3 regions of the Streptomyces sp. NBC_01498 genome follow, and region 3 is predicted to be linked to each of the others. Evidence: riboswitches for the same ligand, from Rfam matches in the RefSeq annotation. Region 3 holds a riboswitch; each other region holds the start of a gene.
What was found. Region 3 has a riboswitch for cyclic di-AMP ahead of OG875_RS11020 (C40 family peptidase). Riboswitches for the same ligand answer to the same signal wherever they lie in the genome.

Region 1: linked by a shared signal. The riboswitch ahead of OG875_RS28085 (C40 family peptidase) and the one ahead of OG875_RS11020 (C40 family peptidase) in region 3 are both predicted to bind cyclic di-AMP.
Region 2: linked by a shared signal. The riboswitch ahead of OG875_RS03000 (LysM peptidoglycan-binding domain-containing M23 family metallopeptidase) and the one ahead of OG875_RS11020 (C40 family peptidase) in region 3 are both predicted to bind cyclic di-AMP.

What each region holds. Positions count from the first base shown of each region.
Region 1 covers NZ_CP109598.1:6,578,293-6,581,559, forward strand. The annotation lists gene OG875_RS28075 (8-amino-7-oxononanoate synthase) at 1-490, shown strand, start outside; gene OG875_RS28080 (ATP-binding protein) at 742-1,176, shown strand; gene OG875_RS28085 (C40 family peptidase) at 1,246-1,716, opposite strand; cyclic di-AMP (ydaO/yuaA leader) riboswitch at 1,720-1,891, opposite strand; gene OG875_RS28090 (hypothetical protein) at 2,229-2,537, opposite strand; gene OG875_RS28095 (ATP-dependent Clp protease proteolytic subunit) at 2,545-3,180, opposite strand.
Region 2 covers NZ_CP109598.1:792,890-796,156, forward strand. The annotation lists gene OG875_RS02995 (STM4011 family radical SAM protein) at 1-153, shown strand, start outside; gene OG875_RS03000 (LysM peptidoglycan-binding domain-containing M23 family metallopeptidase) at 318-1,283, opposite strand; cyclic di-AMP (ydaO/yuaA leader) riboswitch at 1,286-1,446, opposite strand; gene OG875_RS03005 (tyrosine-protein phosphatase) at 1,868-2,671, shown strand; gene OG875_RS03010 (DUF6126 family protein) at 2,701-2,859, opposite strand; gene OG875_RS03015 (helix-turn-helix domain-containing protein) at 3,062-3,267, opposite strand, start outside.
Region 3 covers NZ_CP109598.1:2,650,181-2,653,447, forward strand. The annotation lists gene OG875_RS11015 (ATP-dependent DNA helicase) at 1-1,394, opposite strand, end outside; cyclic di-AMP (ydaO/yuaA leader) riboswitch at 1,587-1,748, shown strand; gene OG875_RS11020 (C40 family peptidase) at 1,747-2,925, shown strand.

The sequences.
Region 1 (3,267 bases), 3.9 Mb from region 3:
GGCCACCCTCACGCTCTCCAAGGCGCTGGGCAGTCAGGGCGGCGCGGTGCTCGGCCCGGCGCGGGTGATCGACCAACTGGTCAACACGGCACGGTCGTTCATCTTCGACACCGGACTCGCGCCCGCCTCGGCCGGCGCCGCGCTGGCGAGTCTGCGGCTGCTGCGCGAGGACCCGTCGCTGGCGGTGCGGGCCCGCGCCGTCGCGCACGCGCTGCACCGGGGGCTGACCGCGGCGGGGCTGACCGCCGTACGCCCGGACGCCGCCGTCGTCTCCGTACGGGCCCCCTCACCCGGCGCGGCGGTGCGCTGGGCCGCCGACTGCCGGGCGGCCGGGCTGGTGGTGGGCTGCTTCCGGCCGCCGTCGGTGCCCGACGGGATCTCCCGCATCAGGCTCACCGCCCGCGCCGACCTGACGGACGCGCAGATCGGGGAGGCGCTGGCCACGATCGTCGCGACCGCCCCCGCCGACGCACGGGCGCACGCCCGCTGACCGCCCGGCGCACGCCACCACGCGGGCGCCTCCCCTCTCGGCCGCGGACACCCGGAACTTGAGCGTGTTCACATCCGGTCTCTCGTCGCAGAGTTCACCGCTTAGAGCGACAGAGGGGGTCAAATCCCGGCGGATCACCCCTCCCGGGGCCGCCGTTGATGGCAGTGTGGCGCGCAGCGCAATCCGGGGACGTACCCGCGGGCATCAGCCATAGGCCGGTCTGCGTCCCGGTGGGAAGGGGCAGCGTCGCCATGGCAGACCATCAGGAAGCATCCGTCACCCTGCCGAGCGATCCGGTTTCGGTACGCCAGGCGCGCGGACATGTCGCGCGTGTGCTCGCCGAGTGGGGGCTGCCGGACGGCTCCGACACCGCCGAAACGGTTCGCCTCATCCTCTCGGAACTCGCGACCAACGCCGTGCAGCACACCTTCGGCAGGTCGCCGGTCTTCACGGTCGACCTCCGGCTGGAGCGCGACGAGTGGCTGCGCCTCGGCGTCACCGACAGCCACCCCCGGTGGCCGCGCCGGCTCCCGGCCGACGGCCGGCAGGACCACGGCCGCGGCATGGTCATCGTCCGGTCGCTGACCGCCGAGTACGGCGGCGGACTGGTCATCACACCCACCGAGGACGGCGGCAAGACGGTCTGGGTCACCCTGCCCTGGCCGTCGCCCCGGACCCGGGACTGAGCGGACCCGGCGGCGACGGGGCGCCGCCGCGGGCGGACGGCGGCGGTGGCCGGGTGGCGGCGGCGGTCGTCACCGGACCCGGCCGTACCGCACGCCCTTGGACCAGATGCGCTCCAGCCGCACCACCTGACCGGTCTTCGGGGAATGCCAGATCCTGCCCTTCCCGGCGTAGATCCCCACGTGGTAGACGCTGCCTCTGTAGTGGAAGAACACCAGGTCACCCTTTTTGCGGCCGGAGGCGGAGACCCGGCGGGTCTTGTTGTACTGCTGCTGCGCCGTGCGCGGCAGCTTCTTGCCGGCCTTCTTGTACGAGAACTGCGTCAGGCCCGAACAGTCGAACCGGTGCGGGCCGGTCGCCCCGTACTTGTACGGGGAGCCCTTCTTGGAAGCGGCCACGTTCAGCGCCTTGGAGGCGGCGGGCAGGGCGTGGGCCTCGGGCACGGCGGCGGGCGCCAGCATCGCGCCGCCGACGGCGGCGAGGAGGACCGAGGCGGTACCGGCCCGGGAGAGCAGCGACGGGACATGTGTCTGCGCGGACATGCGCAACCCTTCGTCAGCCGCCTGTGAAGGATGACCTGTCGGGTTCGGACAGGCGAAGATGTCCGGTCGCGGCTGCGACTTCACCCCGAGGAGCCGTCCATGGTCGGACCGCCCCGAACTGCCCGGGTCCTCCACTCCTGCCGATCCACTCGTGTCGACCAGGCATCCGGAGCGGCGGCAGGACTCGGCGTCCACCCGGACCGCCCCGCCGAGGTGGCGGGGGCTTGTCGTCAGACGGATCTTGACGCGGCCTCAGCACATTTCCGAGTTGAAACGACGATATGTGATTCTCGTCACGCTTGACCTATTTGTGTAGATGCGCCCGATCCGGTGAACGCGGGAGAGGGCCGGTCGCACGCCGTACCTGCGGTGTCGTGGGGGGTTGCCGCCGGACGGCGGATTCCGGGCCGCAAGTCGCCGTCCGGATCGCGCCGGGCGGGTCGGTACGCCGAACGGGCAGCCGCGCGCCGCGCGGAGGGGCCCGCCCGGCGCGTGTCCTCAGCAGGTTCGCGTCAAGTCACCGTTCCGGGCGGCATGGTGACGCGCCGGGCCCTGCGCTCCCCGTCGAGTGCCCGGAGCGTACGGTCCAGGGTCGCCGTGTGCAGCTCCGTCTCGCCCCGCGCGTGCATCAGCGCCAGCGCGTCACGCAGGGCGGCGGCGCCCGCCACCAGCGCCTGGGCGGCGCGCAGCGCGCCGTACGTGTCGTCCGTGCGCGCGGGGTTGATCCGGCCGACCAGGTCCACGACCCGGAGGTAGGTGTCGACGACATCGCCCTCGGCGCGGGTCAGGGCGGGCAGCGGCGGCGGTTCCGGTGTCGGCATCGGCCGTTCACCCGGGGGTGTTGAGGCCGAGGGAGGCCCTGCGGTCCCGCGTGACCTCGTCCACCAGCCCGTACGCGACGGCGCCCGCCGCGTCGAAGACCGTGTCCCGGTCGATGTCGGCGTCGATCCGCTCGGCGCTCTGCCCGGTGTGCCGTACCAGGGCCCCCGCCATCAGGGCGCGCAGCCGCAGCAACTCCTCCGCGTGGAGGGCGAGGTCGGACGGCTGGCCGCGTACGGGCTCCTCGATTCCCGGCTGCTGGAGGACCACGCGCGCGCCGGGGAGCGCCATCCGCTTGCCCGGGGCGCCGGCGGCGAGCAGCACGGCGGCGGTCGACGCGGCCTGTCCGAGGCAGGTGGTCGACACGTCGCAGCCGACGACCCGCATCGTGTCGTAGACGGCCGTCATGGCGCTCAGCGGGCCGCCGGGGGAGTTGATGTAGAGCGCGATGTCCTGGTCCGGGGCGGTGTATTCGAGATTCAGCAGCTGGACGACCACATCGTTGGCCGCCGTGTCGTCCAGCGGGGTGCCGAGGAAGATGATCCGCCCCTCGAAGAGCTTGGAGTACGGGTCGAGGGAGCGGGTTCCGGTGCTGGTCCGCTCGGTGAACTCCGGCAGGACGTGGCGGGCGGCGGGGCGGTTCATGGCGTACCTCTCCTCGGACGCGGATGCCGGACGTGTCCCGGTCGTCCGTCCGTAAAAAATGTACAGGACGTACAGGTCGTAAGATGG
Region 2 (3,267 bases), 1.9 Mb from region 3:
CCCTGCCCGCTCACGACGTGCGACTGCCACATCGGCTATGTCCATCTGGAGACACTGCCGTTGTACGACGTCTTCGCGGGCGGCGTCCTGGAACGGATACCGGCGGCGCCGCCGACCGGGCCGATGTCCCTTCCTTTCCCGGTGGTTCGGTGACGCGCGAGCGACATCGGGTCCGGAGTTATTTCCACCGGGAAAGGACGAACAGCCGTCGGCCGGCACACGGGGGTGCCGGCCGACGGCTGATTCCGGTGGATCCGATTGCGGCGGAGCCGATTCCGGTGAATCCGATTGCGGTCGGGACCGGGGAGAGAAAGGCGTCAGAGAGAAACGCCGTGCTCGCGCAGATACGCCAGCGGGTCGACGTCGGAGCCGTATCCCGGGCCGGTGCGGATCTCGAAGTGCAGGTGCGGACCGGTGGAATTGCCGGTGGAACCGGAGAGACCGATCTGGTCACCGGCGCCGACACTCTGGCCCGCCGACACGGAGATCGAGGAGAGATGGCCGTACTGCGAGTACTGGCCGTCGTCGTGCCGGATGACGACCTCGTTGCCGTACGACCCGGCCCAGCCCGCCGAGACGACGGTGCCGGGGGCGACCGCCTTGACGGTGGTGCCGGTGCCGACCGCGAAGTCGACGCCGGTGTGGTAGCCGCTGGCCCAACTGCTGCCGGACGCGCGGTACTGGGTGGTGATGGCGGCGCCGTCGACGGGGGCCGTGTAGCCGGACGCGGCGCTCGGCGCGGCGGGCTGCGCGGCCGTGGTGTCAGGGGCGGTGTCGGCGGCGGTGTCGGCCTTCGGGGCGGGCCGAGCGGGCGCGGGCTTCGCCGGGGCGGGCTTGGCGGGCGCGGCCTTCTTCTTCGCGGCGCCGTCGGCACGGCCCCCGGCCGTCGCCTTGGCCTGGGCGCCGATGGTGAGCTTGAGGCCCGGGTGGATCAGCGACGGGTTGTCGCCGACGGCCTCGCGGTTGTCCTCGTAGAGCGTGTGCCAGCCGCCCCGGACGTGGTGCGTCTGGGCGATTCTGGCGAGGTAGTCCCCCGGCTTCACCGTGTAGACGGACCCGCGCTTGGTCCCGGCCCGCTGCCCGGCGGGAGCGGCGGCCGTGTGCGCGACGGAGGCGGCGGACGCGGCGGTGACGGACGACGGGGCACCGGTCTGCTCGGCGGCGTGGGCACCCGTGGCGCCCACGAGCGGAATAGCGAGGGCCGCGCCGCCCGTTCCGGCGACGACGAATCCACGCACTATCGGGTTGTTCCTCGGACGGCGGTGCTTACCCTTTGCGGGCATGGCGAATTCCTCTCCGGCGCCTGCGAGGTGAGCTGTCGGGTTCGGACTGGAGATGCCCGGCCGCGCGTTGACGCGGCTTCACCCCGAGCCGTCCCGATTCTCCGGAACGGCGTACTACCTGGGTCCCCCGCTCCTGCCACACGTGAATGGGTGCTGGATGGATGCGGATTCCGAACGGCGGCAGGATTCGGCGGTCCGTTCGGATTGCGGTGACGTTAAGCCGGGCGGACCGGCGCGGACAACCCGTTGCTTTGCTCCGGCAATCAGTGCCGCGAATACCGGCCGCCGGAACCGGTCACCCTGCGTGGAAACGGACCGGTGAATTCCGTGCGTCGCACCGATTCCCTCGGCCTCCCCCGGCCGGGCACGGCCACACACCGTCACGGATGAGATCCTGCTCACCCACGGACGACTATTTCCCTCCATCTCCCCTTCTTCCTGGGCGTGTTACTCACAATCCGGCATTACGACCAGAAACCCTTTAGTACGACTATTCGATGGGTGCCCATGTCGTAAAGTCGGAGCGCGACAGGTCGGCGACCAGCGCCGTCCGGAGACGCGGAGGAGCTCACGTGACGCACGAGGTGCCGCAGCAGATCCCGTCGGCCGAGCCCGTTCTGGCCGGGGTACGCAACTTCCGCGACGTGGGCGGTCTGCCCACGGTCGACGGGCGGCGCGTACGGTACGGACGGCTCTTCCGCAGCGGCCACCTCGCCCATGCCACCGCCGAGGACAGAGCGTTCCTCACGTCGCTGGGGCTGCATACGATCTTCGACTTCCGCAACGCGGCCGACCAGAAGCTCGACGGCCTGGACGTCGAACTGGCCGGCGTACGCAATGTGAACATCCCGCTCACCGACCCGGCCGACGGCACGGAGTTCTGGAAGATGGTCCGCCACGGGGATCTCGACCAGCTGCGGTCCATCCTCGCGGACGGCAAAGGGGTGTCCCGGATGACCGCTTCGTACCGTTCCATCATTCTGGACCGCACCGCCGAGCACCGGCGTGTGCTGCACGCGCTGGCGGAGGAGAGCCTGCCCGCGCTGATGCACTGCGCGGCGGGCAAGGACCGGGCCGGACTCTCGGTCGCGGTGTCGCTGCTCGCCGTGGGCGTGGAGCGGGACGCGATCGAGGCCGACTATCTGAAGTCCAACGCCCCGGCCCGCCGGTATCTGGTGCGCCGCGGCGACCCGTCGCCCGAGGGAACGTCGCCGGAGGTGCTCGAACTGCTGGCGCCCCTCTTCGACGCGCGTGCCGTGTATCTCGAAACGGCGTTCACGACGATGGAGGAGACGTGGGGCAGCATCGACCGCTACCTCGCGGACGGGCTGGGGCTGACGGACGAGCGGCGCGAACGGCTGCGGGCACGCCTGGTCGACGAGGGGTAGTACGGCCCCGGGCGGGCGCCGGACAGGGCCTACCGGCCTTTGGCGCCCGCCTCGAAGAGCAGATAGAGGAAGCCGGCCAGGACATGGCCCGCGACCAGGTAGGCGAAGAGCCGGATGGCGAGACCCCGGGGGAAATTGCGCTCCTCGTCCATGACGGACGGAGCGGGCGCGGCGGACGAGTCAGACATAACGGGTGAGTCGGGCGTGGCCGACATGTCGCAGGCGGCGGACGGTGCGGGCGCCTCGGACAGCGGCGCCCGCTCCCGACCTCGCCGCTCCTGGACCTGGACCAGGTCCTGCTCCTGCTCCTGCTCCTGCTCCTGCTCCTGCTTCGGTGACGTGTCGGGCATGGTGACGGCCTCTCTCGGTCCGGTGGTGGCTGACCGCAGGTCAGCGGCGGTGGGCCCCGCCCGGCAGGCACAGCTCGGCGACGGGACTGGTCAGCAGGGTGTGTACGAACAGCAGCTCGGCGCCGCCGGGGCCGGCCGCCGCGAGCCGGTGCGGTGTGGTCGAGTCGAAGTGGGCGCTGTCACCGGGGCCGAGGACATGGACGCCGTCCCCGAGGCCCAGCCTCAGCCGGCCCTCCAGGACATGGA
Region 3 (3,267 bases):
AGCACATCGCGGACCTCCTTGCGCTCGTAGAACCGCACCCCGCCGACGACCTTGTAGGGCAGGCCGACGCGGATGAAGATCTCCTCGAAGACACGCGACTGCGCGTTCGTCCGGTAGAAGACCGCGACATCGCCCGCCTTGGCCTTGGACGCGTCCGTGAGCCGGTCGATCTCGTCGGCGACGAACTGGGCCTCGTCGTGCTCGGTGTCCGCCACGTAACCGGTGATGCGGGCGCCCGCTCCGGCGTTCGTCCAGAGATTCTTCGGGCGGCGGCTCTCGTTGCGCTCGATGACCGCGTTGGCCGCGCCGAGGATCGTCTGTGTGGAGCGGTAGTTCTGCTCCAGCAGGATCGTGGTGGCGTTCGGGTAGTCCTCCTCGAACTGGAGGATGTTGCGGATCGTGGCGCCCCGGAACGCGTAGATGGACTGGTCGGCGTCGCCGACGACGCACAGCTCGGCCGGGTCCTGCCCCTCGCCGGAGGGGCCGACCAGCTCGCGGACCAGGGTGTACTGCGCGTGGTTGGTGTCCTGGTACTCGTCCACCAGGACATGGCGGAAGCGGCGGCGGTAGTGCTCGGCGACGTCCGGGAACGCCTGGAGCAGATGGACCGTCGTCATGATGATGTCGTCGAAGTCCAGGGCGTTGGCCTCGCGCAGCCGTCCCTGGTACATCCGGTACGCCTCGGCCAGCGTCTTCTCGAACGGGTCCGTGGCCCGGCCGGCGAAGGTCTCCTCGTCGATCAGCTCGTTCTTGAGGTTCGAGACCTTGGCGCTGAACGACTTCGGGGGGTGCCGCTTGGGGTCGAGGTCCAGATCGCGGCAGACCAGGGCCATGAGCCGCTTGGAATCCGCCGCGTCGTAGATCGAGAACGAGGACGTGAAGCCCAGCCGCTTCGACTCGCGGCGCAGGATGCGTACGCAGGCGCTGTGGAACGTCATCACCCACATGGCCGCCGCGCGCGGTCCGACGAGCTGCTCGACGCGCTCCTTCATCTCACCGGCGGCCTTGTTGGTGAAGGTGATCGCCAGTATTTCGCCGGGGTGTACGCGACGGGTCCCCAGCAGATGCGCGATCCGGTGGGTCAGTACGCGAGTCTTGCCGGAGCCCGCGCCCGCCACGATGAGCAGCGGCGATCCCGTGTGCACCACGGCGGCCCGCTGCTCGTCATTGAGCCCTTCGAGCAGCGCCGCCGGGTCCACGACCGTGCGGGGGGCGCCGTCACGGTGGTATGCGTCCCGGGGCGGGGGCACGTCGAACTTCCCTCCGAAGAGATCGTCGGGCACCTGCTCCGGAGCGGTGCCCCCGGGCTCGGCGTCCTCGGGTGGCGGCGGTGGCTCCTCCTCGGCCGAGGTCTGGAGGTCCGCCAGGAAGCTGTCGTCAAAGAGGCTGCTCATCGCTTCCTGAGTCTAGAGTGCCGCACCGACAGTGGTCCGCCACATGGCCTCGCGGGGGTGCGGACGGAGGTTTATGCGAAAGGTCACGAAAACGTATCGGGCATATCGGCCATCAACCTTCACAGCCGCACCACATATTGGCTAGCGTGCCTGCCGAGGCGGTTCGTACTCCACCGGCGATCAGCGCCAAGCGGACCGTCCGCGCCGAATCCGGGCTTCCACGACGGGAGTTCGGAACCGGGGACCCACATGTTCCACCGGGGTGAATCGGGCCGTGTTCCCCGGCCCGTAGGGCAGCCTTCCGTTCCGCCCGAACCCGACAGCTAACCCGGTAGGCGGTCCACGGAAGGAGATGCCGGCCTTGGCGTCGCATCGCAAATCGCGCACTCGCACCGGAGTGCGCGCGAACACCCCTGCCGTCGGTTTCACGACGGCGGCGCTCGCCTCGGTCACGCTGCTCTCGTCGCAGAGCGCCACCGCCGCGCCCACCGAGCCGAATCCCTCGGTGGAGGAGGTACAGAAGAAGGTCGACGACCTGTACCGGCAGGCCGGTACGGCGACCCAGCAGTACAACAAGGCGAAGGAAGAGACCGACACCCAGCGCGAGTCGGTGGACCGGGCCCTGGACCAGGTGGCCCGGAGCGCCGACAAGGTGAACGAGGCCCGGCGCGACCTCGGTACGTATGCGGCGGCGCAGTACCGCGCGGGAGCGGTGGGTCCCACCGCCGCCCTGATGTTCGCCGACAGCCCGGAGTCGTACTTCGAGCAGACGCATCTGATGGACCGGATGACCGACCGCCAGCAGCAGGCCGTCGAGGACTTCCAGAAGGAGCAGCGGTCGGCGGCCGAGCAGCGCGCAGACGCGACGAAGAGCCTGGAGACGCTGACGGAGTCGCAGGCCACGCTGAAGGCGGGCAAGCAGCGGGTCCAGAACAAGCTCGCGGCGGCCCGGTCGCTGCTGGCGGAGCTGACGGCCGAGGAGAAGGCGCGGCTCGCGGAGCTGGAGCGCGAGAAGGAGCAGGAGGCGCGCCGCCAGGCCGAGGCGAAGGCCGAGAAGGAGGCGGAGCGCAGGCGCCAGGAGGCGGCCCGGCAGGAGCAGCCGCCCGCGACGGGCGGCGGTACGGGCACCGGCGCGGGAACGGGCTCGGGTGCGGGTGCGGGCGTCTCGGACGGTACGTACGCGGCCAAGGCCCAGAAGGTGCTCGCCTTCGCCCGTGCCCAGATCGGCAAGCCGTACGTGTGGGGCGCCACCGGCCCCAGCTCGTACGACTGCTCGGGGCTGACGGCGGCCGCCTGGAGGGAGGCGGGTGTGCAGCTTCCCCGTACGACGTGGGACCAGGTGGAGGTGGGCCAGCGCGTCGCCACCGAGGACCTGCTCCCCGGTGACCTCATCTTCTTCTACGACGACATCAGCCACGTCGGTATCTACAAGGGCGACGGCATGATGATCCACGCGCCGAAGCCCGGGGCGAACGTACGTGAGGAGTCGATCTACTACATGCCGATCTACGGCGGGGTACGCCCGGCCTGACCGACCCGACGGCTCGGGCGGCTCGGGCGGCTCCGGCAGCCAGCTCGGGCAGCTCGGGCCGGTGAGCGGTGGCGGGCCACCGCCGATCGTACCGGCGGGCGCCGACGCACGACGGCGGGTCCGTCCCGTCCTGGCGGGCGCACCCGGCAGCGATCAGAGCCCGGCCATCGGGGTGAGGGCGGCGACACCCGGTCTGACCGGCGCGACGGTCCCGGGCCGCTCCGGCCGATGACCAGCGGCAGGCCACCGCTGGTCACAACGACGGGTACCGGCGCATAACGCCGGGCCCGGCCCCGTGTCCCAGGGCCGGGCCGGGCCGTCGGGAGCGACGGCGGCGACACC